Regions from separate parts of the Methanobacterium petrolearium genome, predicted to be linked through region 2. Evidence: riboswitches for the same ligand, from Rfam matches in the RefSeq annotation. Region 2 holds a riboswitch; the other holds the start of a gene.
What was found. Region 2 has a riboswitch for fluoride ahead of J2743_RS08035 (prenyltransferase/squalene oxidase repeat-containing protein). Riboswitches for the same ligand answer to the same signal wherever they lie in the genome.
Positions count from the first base shown of each region.

Region 1 (7,957 bases), on a different contig from region 2:
AATCAGTATATAAATAAATATTTATCAACATTTCACTTTCTTACATATTAGTTTTACTTTTATAAAAAAGCTTTTAGTATTTAATTCTAATCAGCTGCACGCATATCTTACACTAAGAGTTACTGTTAAAATAGTTAATATATTAAAAATTTTTTGGGATAAATTGTTGGTTAAATAAGTGGGGGAATAAAAAGGGAGATACATTGAAAAACTGGTTTTAAATTAAACAGTTGAATTATCATCATTTGTATAGTTATTTGCATTCCCGGTTTGGTAGGTCGTACTCTGATTATCGTACATCCCAGTTGAGGTTGTTTGCAAATTACTGCGGGGTGAATTGGTTTTAAGAGTTGCCTGAGTATCAGAACTGTTCTGAACTTCTGATGTGTTAGTTGCATTTTGAGTTGTGTTGTTAACTATCTTATTTTCTTCTGATGCTGCAGCAGGACTGTAACACATACCTATCACTGATCCAGAAATCATTCCAACCAGCAATATGGTTACAATTATCACATCATTCTTAATCATCAAACACCCTCTTTTAAACATCTGGTTATTATTATATTTATATCTTCATTCCTCTAACCCCGATTATGGCCCCATTTCATTGTTTAAATTTTCCGTCTCTGCAAAAATAGCCTGCTGGTTCTCCACTGAATAAATTATTCTCTTTCCAGACCATACATTTCTCACATTGACATTCATGAAACGAATTTAAATCCTTTACAGTGCTGTTACTACCCGCACAGTAGATTGCAGGTATTCTTTCTTTTTCAATCATCATCCTGGAGTCAAGATCGTCCTGTGAGATTTCCTCTATTATTTTCATTTTATCCAAAACACCTCTGGACTTATTCTGCACAGGACAGCAGTCACAGAGACATTTTTCCAAGTTTTCCAAACAGAACTCCACTTCCATTAGAACACTTCCCATCTTATCTTATTCTACTTGTTATTTATGATTTTCAATATTTAATAAATCAATGAAGATAACTGAGATTTTGATAAAAAAAAATAATCTCGATATTTTGGTGTTATAACATTAAGGAAGAGTTGGAATAAATAAGGATGAGTTGGAATAAATAAGGATGAGTTGGAATAAATAAGGATGAGTTGGAATAAATAAGGATGAGTTGGAATAAATAAAAAAAAGTTAAAAAGTAAATTCAATCAGCTGATAGAGTTAATCAATTTAAACAAATTCAATCAACCGATAATGTCAATCAATTTAATATCAAATCAAGTAATTTCAATGAGTTACTGGTCTTTTTTTTTATCTTCAGGGGATTTAAACACATAACCACAGTTACTGCAGGTGAGTGATTGTGTTTTGCCAAAAGCGTGATGTTGTGAATCTAATCTTCTTTTTAGGGTTTTATCCTTGGAACCACACTCAGGACATTTTTCATTTAATTTTCCAAGATTCATGATTTTGCCTCCTAAAAATCTGTAGATGTATTTTTTTTTATCAGTTGGTTTAGCAGTTAAAAACACAGTTAGAAAATACTCATAATTTTATTCTGTAGAGTTTACAGTAATATTTGAACTGGTTGTATTGGTACTGTTTTTTGGAGTATGAGATTGCTGATCTGATGATGTTGAGGACTGATCCTGCTGGTCATCCTGGTCAAACTGTGTTTGGTTAATTAAATTAGGATACTTTATAAACGAATAATTATCAGAATTATTGGTGGAATTTCCCTGATTATCGAGATCAGCGAAGTAACCCAGAGCTGCTATGCCTACTATCAATAGAACCCCCATTATCACGGGTGTATTTTTTTTCATTCAATCAATCTCTCTACGATTTCCATTTTATTTTTTTGGTTAATTTTCTTGATTAAACTCTTTTTTCTCAAAGTAAAAATTTTGTCTCTAGAATGAATTGTATTATAGTGGTTTAAGCATTATGGACATTATTCCCTTTTTGCCTTTTCCATCCATAACAGATGGATCTGGTGCCATACCCATGCTGGGGCCTAACATTTCTTTGGCGGCCATTTTGGTGATCTCTTTGAAGATCATCTTATAAGCTGTGCAATGAGGGTCTACCCCGTTTATCTCGGCTTTACCAGTTTTTTCATTGATTTTAAGGGCATTATATGGGCACCCGCCTCTGCAAAATTTGATGTAGGTGCATCGTTTACATTCTGAATCAACATAATCCTTGAATTCATGGAGAAGCTTCCATGCATCAGATTGTGCGAGTTCATCCATACTGGGATGATCAACCACATTACCCATAACGTATTCAGGCATACCAACAAAACGGTAGCAGGGATATATGCTCCCATCAGGACCCACTGCAAAGGTGTCTCCCATACAATCTACAAAGGTGCAGACTACGCCTCTGCGGGTGAAAACACATTTTGCCAAGTGGTCAATATTTTTAACTTCGATTTGGTCCATGTTTTCCAGATACTGATCCAGTAAGTATAGCAGTAGTTCCCCATAGTCTTCAGGGGACAGGGCCCATTTTTCAGGGTTATCATCCCGTAATGATGGTAGGGCAGGGTGTAACTTAAGGTTCAAACCATTTTCCAGGAAAAAATTAAAGATATCTTCTTTGTACTGAATGGAATATGATGTAAAGGTGGATATGAAGCTGACCTGCAGATCATGGGCCTTTGCAATTTCATACCCTTGCATGGTCTTCTGATAATATCCTGATCCCCTCTGCAGATCGTTAAGTTCTTCTGGACCATCCAGACTGGAACCAATTGGTATCTCATATTCTTTGAATAACTCAGCCAATTCATCGGTCATGTTCCATAAATTGGTTTGAAGGGCAAAAGCTGGTTTAAGATGGATCAATCCTTCCTTCAGGAGGGGCAGGGCTTCCTTAAAAAAGTCATATCCTGCCAGTAAAGGCTCCCCACCATGGAAGGTGAAGGTAACAGGTTCCTCACGGAAGTCTTTAAGCCATTCTACTACTTCTTTGATAGTATCAACACTCATCACTGGAGAACTTTCCTCAGAACTCCAGCAATACTTGCAGTTGGAAGGACATCCCAGGGTTGGAACCAGCATCACATGAAAAGCCATAATCGATTCACCAAGATTCACTATTTTTTTTACAATGAAAATTTTTCAATAAAAAAATTGCTATAATTATTAATCTGTCACTTTAGTTTGCAACTAATAGTGTTTATACAATATAGTAAGATTTATGGTTTTTTATATCTTGTCCCTATTCCAATCTTGATAATTAAAATCATTACAAAATAAATACAATTTCCTATTCTGGGATTAAAATCCAATATTCATAATAAATGTTCTTCAGGGATTGTTATTTCTTATGAAATCACACTTTTTCCAAGTGAAATTAGTTTAAATCAATTTAACATAATTAATAATCTAAGAAATCTTTTTATAGGATAAACATGGATACACTTACCTCTTATAAATTAAGTTCATTTTACACATATTATTTTAATGTTAAATGAGGTTTGTTTTAATGATAAAGGGTGCTAGAGAAATCTTTAAAAACGATATTAAGACAGTCATACACAGTCCTGTGGTTTCATTTGTTTTGTTGGCGATTATTATAATACCTTCACTTTATGCGCTGTTAAATATTCAAGCAACATGGGATCCCTACACTTTGACTTCTAATATAAAAGTTGCAGTGGTAGATGGAGATTCGGGATACACTTACAATGGAACTCCATATAATATAGGTGACTCACTTGTTGAAGAATTGAAAAATAATGACAAGTTCAGCTGGCAGTTTGTTGATGAGAAAACTGCACGAGAAGGAGTTAAAAAGGGAGATTATTATGCTGCTTTGATAATTCCTGCTAATTTCAGCCAGCAAATTTTTTCAGTTGATACCTCAAATCCTCAATCCGCCCAGATAGAATATTTAGTCAATGACAAACTGAATGCCATCGTCCCCAGGATGACCAATGTTGGGGCAGATACCATACAGGCACAAATCAATGATGAAATAGTTAAGACCATTGATGGAATCATCTTCGGTAAGCTAAGTGATGTTGGAGAACAGATTAAAGAAAACAAGGCACAAATTCTAAAAACAAAATACATGGTTAACCAGTTAAATGGGAAGTTATCAGATATTGATGCAACACTGGAAAAGGGAAATTCAGTTATGAGCACAGTTGATAACATCTGGCCCACATTCAGTGCAGAGTTACCGGAAATACAGACTGAAGCAAATTATGTGAAGGAAAAATATGACACCCTGTACACTTATATTAAAGAAAACCCAACAAAAGCCCTCAACACTGTCCAAAATATGGAAATAGCAACTAACACCATTGTAAAGTCTTTAAAATATCTTGATGCTATTTTAACCACTCTTTATGATGTAACCGGCGATACAAATTTAAAACCAATTATTGATCAAATTGAACTAGATATTACCAAGGCTAATAAAGTATTAGGGATCCTGCAAGAAATTGAAACCGACCTCAAGGCGGGTAATGATCCATCAAGTAAGTTGAATCAACTTAAAAGTTCCATTGACCAGATGGACAGTGCCATTAATACTCTGGCCAACAACAGAGAAAACATTAATCAGATCATCAAGGAAGCTTCAGCTAAACTAACTTTAGCTAATTCAAAATGGCCTGAATTCAGAAATGCAATTTCCACCGCCTCTAACAAACTTAACGGAATCGATGAGGCAGATCTGGACAGGATAATTGCATTTTCGGATGTGGATCAAAGTGGTGTTAAAAATTATTTTGAAAGCCCGGTAGTGTTGAATAAAAAACACGTTTACCCGGTGGATAATTATGGGTCTGCTCTTTCTCCTTTTTACATTTCCCTATCTTTGTGGATTGGTTGTATTATAGCTGTGGCCATGCTCACCATGAGGGTCAAAACCGAGAAAAAATATAGTGCTGAAACAGTTTATCTTGGTAGAATGGGTTTATTCTTAATTATGAGTATATTTCAAGCTTTGGTGGTTGCAGTTGGGGCAATAATGTTAAAGGTACAGCTTTCTTCTGTACTTTTGTTTGTTGTGACCACGGTATACGTAGGTCTATGTTTCATGATCGTAGTTTATTCATTAACATCTGCCTTTGGAAATGCAGGTAAAGCTATGGCGATTATAATACTTGTTTTCCAGATAACTGCCACTGGAGGAATATTCCCTGTGGAAATCCTACCATCATTCTTCCAGGCAATACATGCCTACTTACCATTGACTTATGCTATTGGTGCACTACGTGAAGTGGTTGCTGGTGTTTATTGGAGTAATTTCTGGTATTGTATGGGTTCATTGGCTCTATTTCCCGTACTGGCCTTCGGATTAACTCTGTTAATTAAAGAAAAAATGGATAAACCTGCACAATGGGCTGAAAATAAGTTAAAAGAGAGTGGTCTGTTTTAGAGAATAGTCTTGATTGTGGAGTTTGCTTTGATATATGTTATGTATGGATTTTTATGCAGGGAATTTCCTAAAATTGGATAAGTTTATTCATTTTTTCCACCAGCAGTGGTGGTTAATTTAACATGTTCTACTCCTTTAAGTCTCATAATTTGTTCAGTGAGGTCACGGATTTTGGCAGCATTTCCTTTGACTATTATAACTTCAAGACAGTTTTTTTCAGACATGTGAAGATGCATGGTGGCGTTTATATATTCTCTGAACAGATGTTGGGTATTAGTAATATCTTCCATCACTCCAGTGGAGTGATGATTGTAGATAACGGCAATTATCCCCACACGGTCACCTTCCATGTCTCTCATCCACTGATAACGCACTATATAATCTTTCAGGGCATCTCTAATTCCTTTAGATCTTGAAGTGTACCCTCTATCCTTTAAGACTTCGTCAAAGTCGTTTAACAGTTTTTTAGGTAAGGACATGCTAATTCTCATTGCAACCACCAAATATTAATATGTGTATTGTTACTATTATTAAATTATTAATTATTAAATATTTCCATTATCAACAAAAATTTTATTAAAATTATCAATTGTATATAATTTTCTGGTTTGTTGGTTGATTTCAGATCATGGGAGTTAATGTTGATTCATAAGAGTTAATTGAGATTTATAAGATTGAATGGGAATTTTATAAGTAAAAGGATACTATTTTTTTAGAGTTTTACCTTGAAAAATTCAATTTTTTAAACTATTTATATGATGAACGTAATAATACAATTTGGTGATGGGGTTCACCATTAACTGCTTATAAAAACAGCTGATGACTCCTGGAAAACAATAAAGAGGAAGAAGCTAATGTTGTTGGAATTAACCCTATTAAAAGATTCTTTTTTAGAATGCAGTTTATTTTGTTTTGATTTTAACAAAACCAAAGAAGTTGGTATGATTTTCTTTAGATCATTTAATTTGCCCACAAATCCCCAAATATATATAATGCATCTGGAGGGGGTGATTTAAATGGAATTTCAGTACGTTGCCTTTAGTGTAGCTATTATCATATTACTTGGTTTGTTCTTCAGAAATATATTCAACAGATTTAAACTACCTGGACTATTGGGAATGCTTATTTTAGGAATAATAATAGGTCCTTACTGTCTGAATTTAATTGATAAAGCCATTTTAAACATATCTGGAGATTTAAGGGTAATCGCCCTTATAATAATTCTCTTAAGAGCAGGATTTGGAATTCATATGGAGAGCCTGCGAAAAGTGGGAATGTCTGCTATCAAAATGAGTTTCATTCCTGATGTGATAGAAGGACTTACTGTAACGTTTGTGGCCCATTACCTTTTAGGCCTACCGATTATAGAAGCTGGAATGTTAGGTTTTATCATCGCAGCAGTTTCTCCAGCTGTAATAGTCCCCCAAATGTTATCATTTATAAAAAGAAGGATGGGAACAAAAAAAGGAATCCCCTTGATAATATTAACCGGTGCATCAGTTGATGATGTTGTTTCCATAACTATTTTTTCAATATTCTTAGGCATATATGGAGGTCAACAGCTAAACTACTTGATGACTGTTGTTAGTATTCCTATACAATTCATATTTGGAATTTTGTTTGGATTAGTAATCGCATTACTCTTAATATATCTATTCAAACATTTTAGCATACGTAACACTGAAAAAACGCTTATTATTCTGGCTTCAGCAATCCTGTTAAAGAATCTGGGGGATGTGTTAAGTAGTATTGTACCTATAGCAGCATTAGTGGGAGTGATGGTGATTGGGTTTGTGATACTAGAAAGAATGCCTGAAATTGGAATGGAAATTTCTGATAAACTGGATAAGATATGGATATTTGCTGAGATACTGCTTTTTGTCTTGGTGGGTGCTCAGGTAAACATATATCTCGCAGCATCATATGCACTAATCGGTGTAACCATAATCCTAATTGGGTTAATGGCTCGCAGTGCAGGTGTTTACATATCTTTGATGGGTTCAAATCTTAATTTAAAGGAAAAAATCTTCTGTATTCTGGCTTACACTCCCAAAGCCACTGTACAAGCAGCTATTGGTGCCATACCTCTTTCCATGGGGGTTGCATCTGGCCAGCTTATTCTAGCCATAGCGGTAATTGCCATATTATTCACAGCACCTTTAGGATCATTTGCAGTCAGTTTATATGGTGAAAAAGCTCTTGAACCTGAAAAATAATTAATAAATGGTATCAAGAAAAATTAGATCAAACAATAACTTATCAAAAATGGGGAAAGATGAAATTTGGTAAAAAACTTTACACAGTTAAAGAATCATACTGGATCTTTTATAATGGGGTAAGAACCTTAAAATACTTTTTCAAGGCAAGAAGGAACAAGGAAATAAGCCCCCAGTTCACTGAAAGGATCATGCTTGCTGTGACTGAAGTAAATAAGTGTGCTATATGCTCTTACGCCCATACTAAAAGGGCTCTTGAAAGTGGAATGACCGCGGAGGAAATCCAAAATATGCTTTCTGGGATTATGGATGATGTTCCTGATGATGAGGTGGCAGCAGTCATGTTTGCACAGCACTATGCTGATACCAGGGGAAACCC
Region 1 covers NZ_JAGGKL010000011.1:63,728-71,684, forward strand. The annotation lists gene J2743_RS10250 (hypothetical protein) at 223-528, opposite strand; gene J2743_RS10255 (DUF2769 domain-containing protein) at 605-901, opposite strand; gene J2743_RS10260 (TIGR04165 family Cys-rich peptide) at 1,258-1,428, opposite strand; gene J2743_RS10265 (hypothetical protein) at 1,516-1,788, opposite strand; gene J2743_RS10270 (TIGR04083 family peptide-modifying radical SAM enzyme) at 1,891-3,045, opposite strand; gene J2743_RS10275 (YhgE/Pip domain-containing protein) at 3,458-5,362, shown strand; gene nikR (nickel-responsive transcriptional regulator NikR) at 5,446-5,853, opposite strand; fluoride riboswitch at 6,133-6,198, shown strand; gene J2743_RS10285 (cation:proton antiporter) at 6,379-7,578, shown strand; gene J2743_RS10290 (carboxymuconolactone decarboxylase family protein) at 7,638-7,957, shown strand, end outside.
Region 1: it holds a riboswitch for fluoride, as region 2 does, so the genes downstream of both, J2743_RS10285 (cation:proton antiporter) here and J2743_RS08035 (prenyltransferase/squalene oxidase repeat-containing protein) in region 2, are expected to answer to the same signal.

Region 2 (7,957 bases):
CCTCTTGCTATTCCCTCAGAAAGTATGTTTGAATTGGTAACGAAAATATCATCACCACAGATAATACACTTATCGCCAACTTTCCTGGTTAATTCACTAAAACCTTCAAAATCATCCTCTCGAAGTGGATCTTCAACAAAAAACATTTTATAAGTGTCAATGATCTCTTCTATGAATTCTATTTGTTCACCGGTATCTCGACTGACACCTTCACGCGAATAAACATATTTTGACCCATCCCATAATGCACTGGGTGCTAAATCCAGTGAGGGTCTAACATTGATCCCAGTTTCATCTGATATTTCTTCACAGGCTCTGGATTGAATATTCAGTGCATCGTAATTGGAAAGGTTAGGTGCCCATCCTCCCTCATCACCTTTCCCACCAGTAAATCTGGTATCTTTCACCTTAATTAACTCCCCTATTCTTTTATGAACACTGGAATTGGCAAAAACTGCTTCGCTGATGTTTTGAGCACCCACTGGCACAACCAGAAACTCCTGTATGTCAGGTGCGTTTTTACCTGCGTGTGCCCCTCCATTAATCATATTCCCCAGGGGATAGGGAATTTCATTTTTCAACTTACCTCCCAAAAACAGGTATAATGGAATATCATGGGATGAAGCTGCTGCTTTTGCCACAGCAAGAGAAATCGCCACAGTGACATTACCACCTAAAGAAGATAAGTTGTCAGTACCATCGATCTTTTTTAAAATATCATCAACCAGAACGATTTCCTCAGCATTTATTCCCACTAATTCTGGTTTAACCCGTTCTGGAAATGCGTTAATTAATTTATCAATTCCTGCTTCTGGAAATGCCACTACTTCCAATGCACCGGTACTGGCTCCACTGGGCGCTGCAACTCTTCCAAATCCAGATTCAGTTGTTATATCTATTTCCACAGTTGCGTTTCCCCTACTGTCTAAAATTTTTCTTATTTCAATGTTTTCAATAGCACTACTCACATAAAACACCCCTCTATATTGATTTTTTACACTGCAACATTTATAGAAAAATTTGATAGCTGTTTGATAATTTTTAGAATATGTAAAGCTTTGAATGTGTATTCCAACTCGGATATTCCCATATATTTAGATCTCCTGAAACCTCCATTGATATTTTGAAGACTCCAAATAAAATTTCCAGTTACACCTGGTTTGATAGGTTGATTATTTAATATTTCACAGATCTTCATGCCGGCATACGTTGGTTCTATATAAGGTGGATATACATCCGGTATAAATGTAAAACCACCTTCTTTAGTTAGACATTTACCTACAAATTCTCTAATTGAATTTTTCATCCTAATCAATGATGGATCGATTAAATTCAATGATTCCAGAGCAAGATAGGTAGACACGATATCAGATCGACCCATTCCAAATCCCCCATCATCATTTTGATGGGGTAATATCCAGTCTACAACCTTACAAAAATTATCTAGCTGTAAAAGATATGATATGATGGTGTGAAAATATACAACTTCAAAATTTGCAAACTCAGTTTTAGAGTTTAGTTGTGTGATGTAAGATTCCGGAACTGTTATTTCTTCATTGAAAATATCCAAAATGTTCAGTCGATAAAACACTCCGGAAATACCATACATACGGTCTTTTTGCAGTTTTTGAATCCAGTTAATTGTATTTTCCTTATTATAAGGTTCCTCATTGAACATTTGAAGAATTTTCAATCCATAATAGGTGTTTTTAGTGTCAGGAAGACCTCTGTATAGAGTAAATCCACCATCTTCATGTTCCCGGTCATGCACAAATTTTAAAACTTTGTTGGCATATTCAGAACAAGGTATGAATAACAAATTTTCTTTAATAATTTTATCAGCCAATGTAGCTTCCTCCTTGAATTAACAGGAGTCATCAGCTTAAAAAAATAAGCGGTTAAAGGTGAACTCCATCACCAGTATCTACTATGTTTGATGTACCATAAATAACTTAAGTTGGAAAATTTGGATATATGCTACATTTCTAATTTCAGGCAGTTATTCCCCTATAGGTGAAAAAATAAGGGAGATTAATTATGTTGAATTAACGCTATTCTGGCTCCGTTAGGATCTTCTATAAATGCAAGTAATCCTACGGTTATAGGGGTGGGGTCCATGGTGATTTTAGCCCCTTTGGCTTTAAGCTCCTTAATCGTGGTTTTTAAGTCTTCAACTTCCATTCCTATTGAAAACAGTCCAGGTTCATCCTGTGGATTTTGAATAATTTCCACCATAGTCTCTCCTTCACCCTTAAGTAATGTGATTTTCCCGGCACGGCCAAGATCGTACCTGCTATCTATTTCAAATCCCATAACTTCTGTGTAAAATTTTATGGACTCATCCATATCTTCAACTATTATGGTTGTGTATTTTATTTTCATATTCCAATCACCATTTCCTGGATTTTCATCATCACTTCTTTATATGAAATGGAAAAATCCAATAAATATGTATGTAAATGTCAAAACTGTTCAACTATTTTTCCGGGTTTTTAACCGTTAGTTGAGATAAAAATAAATGTAATAATAATTATCACCACAACAATTGCAATGATGATGAAAAAAGGGGTAAAATCTTTGACAACATCCATTTTACTGGGCATTATCTGGATATTGTTCTCCTCCGCTAATCTGGTGATATATTCGTTGGCTTCCTTAGGGGAGGTTAAAGTCACCCTTTCATAGAGAGCTGTGGCGAATAATGGGCCAAAACCCTCCTCCTGAAGGTTTTCTATTAAAATTTCATCCAATCTACCAGGATCATCCTTCAGCTGAGTGTAATCGTACATGCAATTGGCACAGAAATATTTACCCTGTCTTTCTATAAGCAGGCCTTTGTTCCTACACTGGGGACATTTAAGGTAAATAGTGGATTTCATAGTATAATTATGAATTTTTCAGTGGATAAATATTAGGTCAGTCATATAAATTTTATATTTCAAAATCAGGTTTCCAAAAAAAATCTCAGATATTAGTGTTTTTTGATCAAGTGGGGTATATGTGTTACACTGTTTAGTGCATAGATTAAGGTTTTTTGATTCTGTTCATTAATTTTAAAAAAATCTTCAATTATTTTTCCAGCTAAATAATTACGGGTCTACCAGAATCCAGAGTATAACAATGGATCTAAAAACTGCACAGTACTATTCCGGTTATCAAAGCTATTGCAAACACTACCACTAATATTATGGTTTCTTTATTGTCCATTAATTGTCCTCAATTTTAACAGTTGATCTGTATCATTTTTAGCATTAAACTCATTAAATGTCCCACTATTTTTATTGTCATTATCAAAAAATTTATAGGGCATCAAATGTTTAGGTCAAACTAAAATATTGTTTTACATGTACAATATATTTATCCATTTTTGGGGATGTTCCATGTTCAAAGTTTCATCTGACTGATTTTAGGGAGTGGGAAGTAAAGCCAGGGCAACACCCAGATAAATGGCTAACGTGGCAATATCACTGAAAATTGTGGCCAGAGGACCAGTGGCTAATGCAGGATCATAGTTGAATCGTTTTAAAATCAGGGGTGCCAAGGTGTTTATGCTTACCGAGGCAAGGATGCTCATGAAAAGTGCTAAAAATATGATTATTCCCAGAGTAAGATTTTGTCGGGTTAAGTAAGCCATGAAACTGGCAAATAATCCTGAAACAGCTGCCAGTGCCGTGGCCACCACCAGTTCTCGGGTGAGGTACTTTCCAACATTGAGTTTTGTGTCCAGGGCCATGCTACGTATGATCAATGCTTCGGTCTGGGCTCCTGCAGCATCACTCATGTATACCATCACTGGAATGAAACTGGCCAGAGCAATGAAACTGCTTAAAAGATCTTCAAAGTGGCCAATAAGAGAAGCTGCCATTGTTCCGCCAACAACTCCTACAATAAGCCAGGGCAACCGTGAACGGATCATATGGGCAGCAGAAGAATTGATGGTGGTGTATTCATCTCCAACCCGGTGAAAGATACCTCCAAAGTTAAATATATCACTCTGCACTTCCTGGTTGAAGATGTGAAGTATGGTATCATAGGGCACTGCCCCCAGAAGCTTACCCTCACTATCCACCACTGGAATGGCTTTCAATCCATTGGATAGAGCCAGATATACGACCCGTTCCTGGTCAGTGTAAGGATCAACAGTTACCAGATCCTTAACCATAACATCTTCGGTTTTTAGAGATTTATCTAAACTCTTTAGCAGGTCTTTGATGGAGATAACTCCTTTCAAGATATTCTTAGGGGTGGTGATGTAAAAGTAGTCTATACTGCAGTATTCGCAGGAGTTCTGGGTTAAAAGGTCTTCCACTTCATCCAGTGTATCTTCTACATTGTAAACAGGAATTTGGGCTATCATATTGTAGCCTGCTGTTTCTTCTGGGTATGTGGGTTCTGATTCCATGTATAAAAACTTCCTAAAGCATAGTTGGTTGTCTGTAATAATATTATCTCTAGTGTTAAAAAAGATACTTAACAGGACAAACCAGAAATCACTGTTATATGAGTATGACAGTTTTTTTATAAACTGAGATTTTCATAAGAAATAACCAGAAAAATAAAAAAAGGGGGGAAAAGTGATTATTTTTTCCTTCCAGGTAGGATTACTCCACCAACCATCAGAATTGCAGCCACTAATAATGGTAACAATGGTGTACCCGTGGCTTGCATTGGGACAGTTTTGGCACTCACCGAGCTTGCAGCAGTAACTACTACTTCTGCAGGTAGTGGGGTCATAAATCCGTCGAGTAATGCATATATATGGGCGGTTCCCAATCCATCATCTGCTCTGAAAATGGTGGATACAATACCAGCAGCTGTGTAACGAGTCACTGATTTACTGCCCACATTTCCAATGTCCGTAGTGATGGTTATTGGTGTTCCGTCTGGTATGTGGCCGATAAGGGATGTGTCTTCGCCCAGGTTGTTGAAGACGACACTGGCTGTCACCAGGGACGTGCTTCCATACACCACACTGACCGGAACTGCTGATACTTTAAGAACCAACCATTTAGATGTGTCTGCATAGTTCAAAGGGTCATAGATGGCATTTGAGAGAGTACGTGGGTCGTTGTTGGATCCCCACCAGTTATTGGTAGCATCAACCTGGAAACCAATCATATCACTTCCAGCAGCCAATGCACCGACTGGTACTAAGTTGACGTATAGTCCATAGGGAGTATTTCCAACGATCCTGTTGACATTGATTTCAATTGTTGATATGCCGTTTGTACCACTATTTCTGAGGAAGTAACCTATATAGATCCCATTACCGTCATTGTTAAGGAAGTTGTTACCACTGAGTTTAACCATCCCTGGATAGATGAAAATCGCACCACCCATGTTAGCACTGTTTCCAGTAAATGTACTGCCAGTGACAGTTAACGTACCACCATAGTTGAAAATCGCACCACCCCTATTCGTGGCCTTGTTGTTGTTGAATAGGCTGTTGGTTACTGTAACAGTTCCAGAGTTTGCAATAGCCCCACCAACATCGTCAGCTTCATTGTTGACGAAGTTACAGTTAATGACGTTCAAAGTACCGTGTTTTACTACAATGGCACCACACTCATTATCAGGCTTACAGTTCTGGATAGTTAAATCTTTGATGTTTACTGTATAATCACCAGGGATGTAGAATAGCGAGTACAGATTTTTTCCATCAATAATGGTGGTATCTTTTTTTGCACCCTGAATAGTGACATTTTTTTCTATTGTGATATTGTTATCCTTAGAATTTTCATCTATATTCTTATCGTAGGTTCCTTCATCCAGGTGAACAGTACCAGCATCAGTCACATGTATAATACCAAACATTACTGTTTGAAATGGATTTTCTTCAGTACCGGTACCTGTATCATCACTTCCAGTAGGAGATACATACACATTATCACTTATTGGTTGTGCAAAACCAGTGCCAGCAAGGATAATAGCAATTAAAAATACACCAAAAATCAGTATTATGTGTTTTCCCACAGTTATCACCTCCTTTTACAGTTTTCAATTTGTCTGTAAAATGCCAGATTTCAAAATGATGTTTGATTTTTCCTGGAAGAGGTGATACCTGTACTATTTATATAAGAAATTATTGAAAGCCCCTCCCCTGAGCTTTTTACTTGTTTGTATTAGTTTTGGCACGACTCAATGCATTAAATTGACATTTACTCTTCTTAGGAATTATTAGCAAGCAATACAACTTACCAATAAACCCTAACTATAATTATATTTTTTATTGTAATTATAGTTATCACTAATAGACAATATGCATGATTGATAATTTCTAAGAACGTTTCTTATAACAAAAAATTTAATAACTGCTTTTAACCTGTTCTTTTTTACTTTTAAGTCCTACAGTTAGAATAGTCATAATTAGGGCAACTACAGCCATGAACAGGAATGCATATGTATATCCTTCCAGATTCCCTGCGTACGATCCAATAACCGCTCCAATAAGAGCTCCTCCAATGAGTTGCCCGGCACTGGTGATTATGTTGATCAATGCCTGTCCCGATGCTCTTTCCTTGGGAGGGCTTTCCACCAGCATAATATAACGTGGAGGAGAGCCAATAGTTGTACTCATACCCACACCAACCAGCACACCGGCAAAAATGAATAGGTAGAAAGATTCAGAGAAAGTGCTGAGTAAAAAAAGACCAATTATCATTATAGATGCCCCGGTAAACATGATATTCCGGGAACCAAACCTATCAAGGAGTTGTCCGATGATTGGTGCACCAATAGCCATGGTCATGACTATAGGTAGTAACATTAAACTTGCATTTGATGAACTGAAAGCTAAAGCCACAATTACAAAGGAAGGTATGAAAACAGTTGAAGCCTGAATAAGACCAGTACCAATCATTATACCTGAAACCAGTCTAACCTCCTTGCTACCTAATAGATCAACCTGGATCAGGGGATCTGTGGATTTCAACTCCAACTTCAAAAGAACTGGTAACAGCAATATACTTAAAACCAGGAAAGGCCACACAGACAAAGAGAAAAAACTGGTTAAAAAGTTGTTAGTATCTATCTGGTTAATTGCGTAGGCTAAAAAAGAAACCAGGAACCCCAGAGTAAGTATGCCTGGCCAATCCAAACTGAGCTGCCTGTTTTTTTCACCCCTGGGGAGAATGTAAAGGCTTCCTGCTAGAACAATAACTGAAATTGGGATGTTAATGATGAACAGCCACTGCCAACCATAACCTAGGAGTAAACCCCCGAGTATAGGTCCTAAAACTCCTGATATACCCCAAACCGAACTCAAAACCCCCAAGGCTCCTCCGCGCTTTTCAGGTGGGAAGATGTCTCCAATAAATGCATTGGCAACTGGAAATATTCCCCCGGCACCCACACCCTGAATAGCCCTTCCCAGGAGTACCATTTCAAATGATATGGCTGTGATGGTTATCATTGAACCTGCAGCAAATAACAGGATGTTTACCAGGTAAACTGTTTTTCGCCCATGGATATCTGATAGTTTAGCCATTAATGGTGTTCCTATCATGAAAAAAAGAATATATATGGTGAAAACCCATGATAACAACCGTTCATTAACCCCGAAGTAGGTTCCAATAGCAGGTAGTGCAGGGCCCACGATCCCGATATCCAGGGAGCCCATGAACACACCCACCAGGAGTAAAATCAGTATCCTAGTTTGACCTTGATATACCATAAAAACAATTTTAATTTCCGGTTAAAAAGGTTTTCTCTCGAGATATCCTAGGAAGTTCCGGTAAAAAGCTGGTTGAAAATGCTAAAAATTTTTTAAAAACTTATAAATCAAATCATAAGTGTCCTGGGGGTTTTCCACCAGGAGATTATGACCCACACCCTCCATTACTTCCATTTTTGAATTGGGGATGGCATTTTTAATTTTATTAGCATGATATAAGGGAGTGAAAACATCTTCTCGTCCTGCAATAATCAGGGTAGGGGAATTGACATTTTTCAAGGAACC
Region 2 covers NZ_JAGGKL010000007.1:99,791-107,747, forward strand. The annotation lists gene eno (phosphopyruvate hydratase) at 1-968, opposite strand, end outside; gene J2743_RS08035 (prenyltransferase/squalene oxidase repeat-containing protein) at 995-1,846, opposite strand; fluoride riboswitch at 1,862-1,928, opposite strand; gene J2743_RS08040 (VOC family protein) at 2,032-2,382, opposite strand; gene J2743_RS08045 (hypothetical protein) at 2,493-2,879, opposite strand; gene J2743_RS08050 (magnesium transporter) at 3,407-4,402, opposite strand; gene J2743_RS08055 (right-handed parallel beta-helix repeat-containing protein) at 4,579-5,973, opposite strand; gene J2743_RS08060 (MFS transporter) at 6,305-7,672, opposite strand; gene J2743_RS08065 (alpha/beta fold hydrolase) at 7,754-7,957, opposite strand, start outside.